DNA from 2 places in the Brevibacillus sp. 7WMA2 genome. Region 1 is predicted to be linked to the other one. Evidence: predicted binding sites of a transcription regulator. Region 1 holds the regulator's gene; the other holds the start of a gene.

What was found. The regulator Rex, encoded in region 1, represses fermentation and respiration genes when NADH is low (regulators of the CRP and FNR family bind a similar motif). The targets are predictions, from matches to a motif close to TTGTGAAATATTTCACAA.
Region 2: the regulator Rex is predicted to act here: its motif matches at 2,104-2,121, upstream of GOP56_RS06110 (hemerythrin domain-containing protein).

Annotation. Positions count from the first base shown of each region.
Region 1 covers NZ_CP048799.1:610,054-614,490, forward strand. The annotation lists gene dinG (ATP-dependent DNA helicase DinG) at 1-431, shown strand, start outside; gene GOP56_RS02650 (ComEC/Rec2 family competence protein) at 512-1,453, shown strand; gene GOP56_RS02655 (redox-sensing transcriptional repressor Rex) at 1,465-2,088, shown strand; gene GOP56_RS02660 (amidohydrolase) at 2,126-3,418, shown strand; gene GOP56_RS02665 (hypothetical protein) at 3,516-3,695, opposite strand; gene GOP56_RS02670 (hypothetical protein) at 3,829-4,437, shown strand, end outside.
Region 2 covers NZ_CP048799.1:1,687,187-1,691,623, forward strand. The annotation lists gene GOP56_RS06100 (NarK family nitrate/nitrite MFS transporter) at 1-139, opposite strand, end outside; gene GOP56_RS06105 (TIGR04053 family radical SAM/SPASM domain-containing protein) at 400-1,506, opposite strand; gene GOP56_RS06110 (hemerythrin domain-containing protein) at 1,535-2,053, opposite strand; gene GOP56_RS06115 (radical SAM protein) at 2,189-3,364, shown strand; gene GOP56_RS06120 (MDR family MFS transporter) at 3,409-4,437, opposite strand, start outside.

The DNA of each region.
Region 1 (4,437 bases):
GAGTAGATTCAAGTAATAGAAGCAAGTTGGTACGTCGCTTTCAAACCGGGACAAAAACAGTGCTTCTGGGTACGAATAGCTTCTGGGAGGGTGTAGATATACCTGGAAATGTACTGAGCTGTCTGATCATTGTTCGTCTCCCTTTTCAACCGCCCAACCAACCACTTTTAGAAGGACGTTCGGAGCGGCTGAAGGCCGAGAAAAAGAATCCTTTTATGACGCTTTCTTTGCCCCATGCAGTTATTCGTTTTAAGCAGGGAGTGGGTCGATTAATACGTCAACAGACAGACAGCGGTGTTGTAATTGTATTTGATACACGCATCATTGAATCTAAATATGGTCGTATGTTTTTGCAATCTTTGCCGCCTTATCAGGTAGAGACTGGTCCATGGACTACATTACGTGAGCGAATAGCTCCTTTTTTACAATAAAATCAGTCCCTTAGGAAAAACAAATCTAAAATGATTGTATGAATTTTACCCAAGCCATAAAGTAGGAGGGAAGCAGATCCATGACTACAAAACGACATAACCTATGTCTAGTTATTTGTATAGGCATGATGATCTTTGCATTATCCCAAACCGTTGAAGCAAGCCGCCCCATTGCGATAGCACATCAGCAACAGCATATTGAGGACCCCGATGCTGTTGAACAGGAGGAAGATTTTGTGGGGCTTACCACTACTTTTTTCTCTTTACCAGAAGGAGAAAGTACGCTCATTCGCTTCCCTTCTGGTAAAACGATGCTAATTGATACAGGGAGCGAAAAAGATACGGAAAAATTGGTTTCCTTACTACTTGAGCGCCATGTTACAAAAGTGGATTACCTGTTATTGACAAACGATTTACCTACTCATATTGGCGGCTATGATAAGCTTGCGGAGAAAATTCAATTTGATAAGATTTACATGCCAAAATTGACAGCCTTCGTAATTCACAGTAATATCCATATATCTAGGGAAAAGCAAGTTGTGTATGTAAAGGAAAAGGATCAATTACTGGATGGGAAAGATGTGGTGATCACATTTTTACATCCCAGCGAGAACCTGTTTTTATCACCACAGGATAATTCGCTTGTGTTTAGTCTGACCCAAGGAGAGCTCCAGTTTTTATTCACCAGTGCCATCAATGAAAAAGCAGAGGAGCGTTTGTTTGCGAAATACCCTTCTTTACTGCCGGCTGAAATCTTAAAGGTTGCGGCACAAGGCAGCAATCAGGCTTCTATTCAATCCTTCTTAACTAAGGTTGATCCCCAGATTGCTGTTGTGCAGACCGGTATTGTTCGTGAGCAATGGAAAGACTCCATGCGTGAGGTGGTGGAGCGTTTGGAGGAATCATGGGCAGATACGTATGTGACTAGCCGGGATGGGTCAATTACCATTCTCTCTAACGGACAAGATTATAAGGTTTTAAAGGCAGTCAAGACCTCTACACGTGATAGACAACGAAGTTAGGAGTGCAATTTATGGGGAAAGTACCAAAAATTTCTGAAGCGGTCGTTCGCCGTCTGCCGATCTATTTGCGATATTTAACAAATCTACAGGAACTACAGGTAAAAACGGTGTCTTCCCAACAGATGGGCAAAACAATGGATATTAATCCAGCCCAAATTCGAAAGGACCTGTCTGCATTTGGTGACTTTGGCAAAAAAGGCATTGGCTATGACGTAGATTACTTGATTGAAAAGATTCGTCATATCTTGAAATTGGACCAAGTGATCCATGTAGCGTTGGTGGGGGCCGGTAATCTAGGTCAAGCGATTTCCAATTACAATGTGTATTTAAAAGATAACATGAAAATTGTTTCCATTTTTGATGCCGACCCGCAAAAAATAGGTAAGGATTTAGGTGGATTGGTCATTGAACCGATTGATAAAATGGAAGATATCATCAAGGAAAAACAAATTCGGATGGCGATAATTACGACGCCAGCCTCCGCCGCACAGGAAGTGGCAAATAAACTGATCGAAGCTGGAATAGAAGCGATCCTCAATTTTGCCCCAACAACCATTCGCACCGAAAAAGAAGTAAAAATTGATCATAACGATTTGACTTCCAGCTTGCAAAGCTTAGCGTATTATTTAAACTAAGTAATGACTAACAGATAAAGGGAGAGTGTCTACGTTGATGAAAATCATTACCAACGCAACCGTAATTACTGTTAATGAACAAAATGAGGTTATTTATAATGGAGCAGTTGGCTTTGATGGGGGAAAAATTACATATGTAGGTAAAACGCCAGAAGATTTATCAGCATATGACGAGATCATTGATGGAACGAATAAATATCTAATGCCAGGATTTATTAATACACATGGTCACGTAGGCATGTCTCTACTGCGCGGATTTGCGGATGACCTACCTTTAAAACAGTGGCTGGAAGATAAAATGTGGCCAATGGAAGGTCAATTTACAGCGGAGCATGTGAAATGGGGTACAGCTATTTCCATTATCGAGATGATTCGTACCGGTACAACTACCTTTGTAGATATGTATGATCATATGGATACAGTAGCACAGGAAGTGGAAGCATCCGGGATGCGCGGTGTACTATGCCGTGGGGTAATTGGTTTCTGCTCAGAAGAAGAACGCCAGCAGAAATTACAAGAAGCTGCATCTTTCGCATCACGTTGGAACGGAGCAGCCAACGGTCGTATCCATACCATGATGTCGCCGCATGCACCTTATACGTGCTCTCCTGAGTACATCCAGCAAATCCTTGAGAAGGCTATCGAGTTAAACGTACCATTACATATCCATATGTCTGAATCAAAAGCAGAAGTAGAACAAAACGTTCAGGATTACGGTGTACGCCCTGTTGCTCACTTAGAAAATCTAGGTGTATTTAATCACCCTACACTAGTTGCCCATGCAGTGCATTTAACGGATGAAGAAATTGATACATTGGCTAAATATAATGTTAAAGTAGCTCATAATCCAATTAGTAACTTAAAATTGGCAAGTGGTGTAGCAAGAGTGCCTGAGATGCTTGCGAAAGGTGTTTGTGTAAGTTTGGCAACTGACAGCTCAGCAAGTAACAACAACTTAAATCTATTTGAAGAGCTAAAATTAGCGGCTATCCTGCATAAGGGTGTTTCCTATGATCCAGAAGTGGTTCCGGCAGAAGAAGCGCTTCGTATGGCTACACGTTATGCGGCAGATGCTGTGTTCCAAAAAGACAGCTTAGGCTCATTAGAAGTAGGGAAAAAAGCAGATATGATTATGCTAAATGCTGCTCAAGCACATTTCCAACCGGCAAATGATCCGATTTCCCATGTTGTTTATGCAGCAAATGGCTATGATGTAACAGATACAATTGTTGATGGGCATTTCTTAATGAAAGATAAAGAGTTAATCACAATGGATGAACAAAAAGCAATCGCTGAAGTGAATCGTGTGTTTGCGCTTTTAAAGCAATAAACTCATAAAAGTCACCTCTTCATATGACAAAGGCTCCTGCCAAGTGGTTGATACGGCAGGAGACAGTGTAGTGTAGGTGTGTAGGCAGAGAAAAAATTTAATCCGTCCGTTGCATCTCTGTTTGCCATAAATCTGTAAGTGAGGAGTGACGAACAGAGAGCGTAGCGGTAGGTGGCAAGGTACGCAGCGGTGAGGACAGACCTACCCAGGATTCGTACAAATCGTGTTGTTCCCAACCCTGTTTTGGTAGGACAAGGCTCCTGTCGGTTTGATTCACACGCTCACCTCCTTGTGGTGTACTGATAGTATGGCTCCTTCTCATGACTCTATAATTAGTAAGTTTTCCACGTGGTTCTAAAACCTTCTTGTATCTCATAATTGTTAGGAGATACGCAAGGGAGGGGTTACCCATGTACGTGAAGCAACGGTATCTTTGGCTGTTGGTGCCAATATTAGCATGCTTATTTGGTTTGGGTGTATTATTGGGACAAGCAACAGACAAGCTATCTGTAGCACAAAACAGGACGAAGGAGCTACATGACAAAAGTAGATGGAATGCCGATCAAAATCAAAATAACACCAATCTAAAACAATTGATTGATCAGCTTTTTGTAGAGAAAGCAACTCCATTTGGAGTCAAGATACAGAATCAACCTTTTACAGGGAGCTATCGAGGCAATCACTTTCAACTAACGGGAGCATTACAGGGAAAAAAAGTGAAAATTGAACGTAACAATCGAGGTGCTTCGCTCGTCATAGATAATGAACTACGGGATTTGAACGTACTGCCCTATGCCTTGTTCACACCATCTGAGCATGCCTCAATCTTGAAGGATCAAATCTCACAGCTACAGCCTGTCGCAATCGTTTCAAGAGATGAAGCAGGTTTGCGAGGGTATAGCGTTAGCCTACAGCCAGAAAAAGTCAAAGACCTTTTACGAGAATGGTTGGGACCTTCTTTTCCTGTAGAAAATGAACTTGTACAATTACAGCAATCAACTACAATTAACTATCAATTG
Region 2 (4,437 bases), 1.1 Mb from region 1:
ACCAAATGGACCAAATACTAAAAGCAAGTAAAAGGGCTGGAATAGATATCCAAAGGTTACGGTTGGCCACTTTTTTGCCTGTAGATTCCCAAAATTCTGGATTCTCAGGCTCCCATTTCATTACTCCTTTTGTTGACATAGGTTACCTCCTCTAATAAGTTCAAACGCTCAACCTATTTTTTAAACGAAATTGAACTTTTTTATATATACAACCTTTTTTACATCACAAATCATACCCAACTCTTATATAGTGCTTTGTGATTTTAATCACATGGTTTTGTTTTTTCACATTTTGTACAAAAATATATTAATATATATAAATTTAAAAATGACATACAAAAAAAGCAAGCCATGTCAACCTAACATTTCTTGCTTCTTTTCCAATGTTCTATATTATGGTCATTTTGTTGTGTTAAAAGTGGCCCAATGATCTTGTCCATAGCCTTCTTCCCATTTTGGCGGGTTATACATGCATGAAGGATCGCTTGCCAAATAATCCTTTGTCATGGCATAAGCACGGGCGCGTGATCCGCCACATACCTGATTGAAGTTACAGACGCCACATTTACCCGAATAGCCATCCGGGTAGCGTAACGATTGAAAGACTGCATGATTACGATATAAATCAGCCAAAGGTGTTTGGCGTACATTTCCGCAATTAATTGGTAAAAATCCGCTTGGCTGAACATCCCCTACATGAGAAATAAACACAAAGCCTTTGCCGTCCGTAACGCCTCCAGCTGAACGTCCTAAATGATCCATTCTTTTCACTTTCTCAGGTTGGGTATTCATGCCCTTTTGTGTTGCAAAGTATAGTGCTCGCCGATAGGCAGGGGCCGCTGTTGTTTTGATGCTGTAGCTAGCAGTCTGACTCTTCTCGATCAGCCAGCGATAAATGCGCTCCTGCTCCATTGGGGATACCGCATCACTTGCCTGCCCTCTTCCTGTAGGAATTAAAAAGAAAACACTCCATAGAACTGCGCCCCATTCTTCCACCATTTGGGACATTTCTTCTAGTAAATGCGCATTATAAACAGAAATCGTTGTATTTAGTTGAACAGGTAACCCATGTTTTTTCAATATAGCCAACGATTTTACGGTAATATCATACGAGCCTGGTGTTCCGCGGAAATAATCATGCACCTCTGCGGTAGGACCATCTAGGCTAAAAGCCCAGCGTGATAGCCCAGCCTCTTTTGCTTTTACGATCGCTTTTTCTGTTACACGCGGCGTAGCGCTAGGTGACATAGAGACACGTAATCCAATTTTTACTGCGTAATCGATTAATTCATATAAATCTTCCCGCATTAATGGATCGCCGCCAGTAAAAACAAGAAGAGGATTACCCATTTCTTTGATCTGATCTAACAATTCCTTCCCTTCATCTGTACTCAGCTCGTCGGGATGACGATTGGGCTGCGCTACGGCGCGACAATGCAAACAACGCAATGCACACGCACGCGTCACTTCCCAAATCACGATAAAAGGATTCTGGTCGTAATTCATCTAGTTCACTCCATTGGCATGATGGTATCTATTTATAATGTTTGGAGATTGTCTGATACAGACTATCCTTTTCAGCTAATGTCAGCAGTTTATTGGCCATCGGGTACAATACCCGATCCTCCTTGATCGTATGCTCTTCAAATAGCTCATCAAATTGCTTCAGTAAACAAACCATCGTCGAGGTTTTTTGTTCCAGCTGCACACACTGATTCAATTCGATCCCAATTCGATCTGAGATCTCTAATAATCGGTCATGTTCTGATTTAATGAGCAGTAATGGCTCCTCTAATGTTGCCAGTCGACTCGTCAACGTAAAAAATAAAATATCGTCCTCCACCATAATGTGCCGACGGAAATCTGTTTGAAGGAATTGAAGGAAACGATGTAAATCTTCATGCAATGCTTCGTTCCATTTTGTGCCATAACGAATCAGAGACAGAATGTGCTTTAGTTTTCCATCCAGCTCGCTGTGGTCATTGTATAAATAGGAAAGCAAAATGTGTTCATGTTTCTTTTTCATAGCGAAATCGCTCTCGTATTCCAGCATACCAATCCCTCCTTGCTATTTTTGATTGTAACCAAGTTGGCTATTCCAAGAAGTGATATTCCTCACAAAATCTTTTCCAGCTATTTGCTAGAATTAGGCCGTGAAAGTTTGTACAAAGGCTTAGGGGAGGATATAATGATAGGACTTTCCAGTTTACTAGAAACAACTACGACCTTCGGAGATAAATTGCGATATTCAGAGGCTTCTCGAAATCAAAAAACAGGAACCCATCATGGGTATGGACCCGTTGTTGCTTGGAATATTACAAAAACTTGCAATCTTCATTGCTTACATTGCTACTCCAGCTCCGAAAATAAGAAATATGAAGGAGAGCTAAGCACAGAGGAAGCCCACGATGTAATTAATCAGCTAGCGGATATGAAGGTACCCGTTATCCTGTTTTCGGGCGGTGAACCTCTCATTCGACCAGATATTTTTGAGCTAGCCGAGCATGCTATTTCTCGGGGTATTCGCATTACATTCTCAACCAATGGCACGCTTATTGATGAGAAAAAGGCCAAGCGCTTAAAGGACTTAGGGATTAGCTATGTTGGCATAAGCTTGGATGGGATGCAAAAGACGCATGATTTTTTCCGTCAAAAAGAAGGTGCCTTTGATTTAGCCATTCGTGGAATTCGAAACTGTATGGCAGTGGGTCAAAAGGTTGGCCTTCGTTTTACGATGAACAAACACAACATTGAAGCGTTGCCAGATATTTTTGACCTGATTGAAAGAGAGAATATTCCGCGTGTCTGTTTCTATCATCTCGTCTATGCAGGCCGTGGAGGAGTCGAGGATGATATTACTCATCAGCAAACACGTGAGGCTTTAGACTTTATCATTGAAAAAATTCATTATTTCCAAAAATCAGGACAACCTCGCGAAATTTTAACAGTTGACAACCATGCAGATGCAATCTATCTCTACCTAAAAGTAATGGAAACCGATCCTGAGCTAGCAGGACGCATATGGGAAAAGCTGCAACGCAATGGTGGTAATCGTTCTGGTATCGCTTTCTGCAATATTGATCATCGTGGAATTGTGCATCCTGATCAATTTAGTCAAAACATCGCACTTGGAAATCTGCGGGAACAGTCCTTCGCAGAGATATGGCAGGGCGATCATCCTATTCTTCTTGGGTTGCGTGATCGGAAAAGCAAGATTCATGGGCGCTGTGCGACCTGTCAATACTTCTCCGTCTGTAACGGAAACTTCCGGCCTCGCGCACAGGGATTCTATGGAGATTTCTGGGCATCCGATCCACAATGTTATTTAACAGAGGATGAAATTCACTTAGCCACATCAGTATAAGGAAAGAAAAAGAGCTTTGCCGTATGCAAAGCTCTTTTCTTATGCTACTCCTGCTCATTCAAGTTTTTACTCCCCCATGAAGCTTTTTTGGTAGCTACCTGCCGGGTATCACCTTCACTACGCAACGGTATTTCTCGTAGAAAAAACGTAAGAAGTAAAGCAAATACAAGCAACCAGGTGGAAGTAAGAAAAACTCCTGCTAATGCATACTGCAAGGCATCTCGTAAATTGGCAATTACATGATTAAACAGCTCGTGCAGCACGGGTGGAAGGCTTTTTTCTATTTGATCCAGCCGCTGTAGGTCCAGTAAAATTTGTGGGTTATGCAATGCGCTGATTTTCTGGACAAGTTCTGGCGGAATGTTAGGCAGATGACTAATACCTAATTGTGCCGTCGACTCACTCATTTTTGAGCCAATGCGTACGGAAAGAATGGTTCCCATAATAGCTACGCCAATTGTCCCGCCTAAGGAACGAAATAACTGTGATGAAGCTGTAGCAACTCCTAAATCCTTACTCTTCACTGCATTTTGGACAGTGATCGTAAATACTGGCATAGCTACTCCCAGCCCTAATCCAAATACAATGAGATTGAACACAATTGAGCTACCCGTAGTTCCTTGATCCATTCGGGCTAGTAAATACATCCCTACAAGCATGAGCACTAAGCCACCCAAGGCAAATTTCTTATAAGTACCTGTCTTCGTCATCAATTGACCGCATACTGCACTCCCTACAACCAAGCTAAGCGTCATTGGCATTGTTAGATAGCTAGAATGAGTAGCCGAATATCCAAGTACCCCCTGAATAAAAAATGGCATGTACATAATTGATGCATACATCCCAGCTCCAACAATAAAGCCAATTACATTTGAGATCGTGAAAATATCATTACGAAATAAATGTAATGGAATCACAGGATTTCTCGCTTGCTTTTCAACATAAATAAATAAAAGGAATGAAACCAGAGTAAAGGCAAACAAACCGAGAATCGTCAGGGACGTCCATTCATATTTTGTGCCCGCCCATGAAAATGCTAGCAGAAAAGGCACCATCGTTGTCGTAATAAGTAG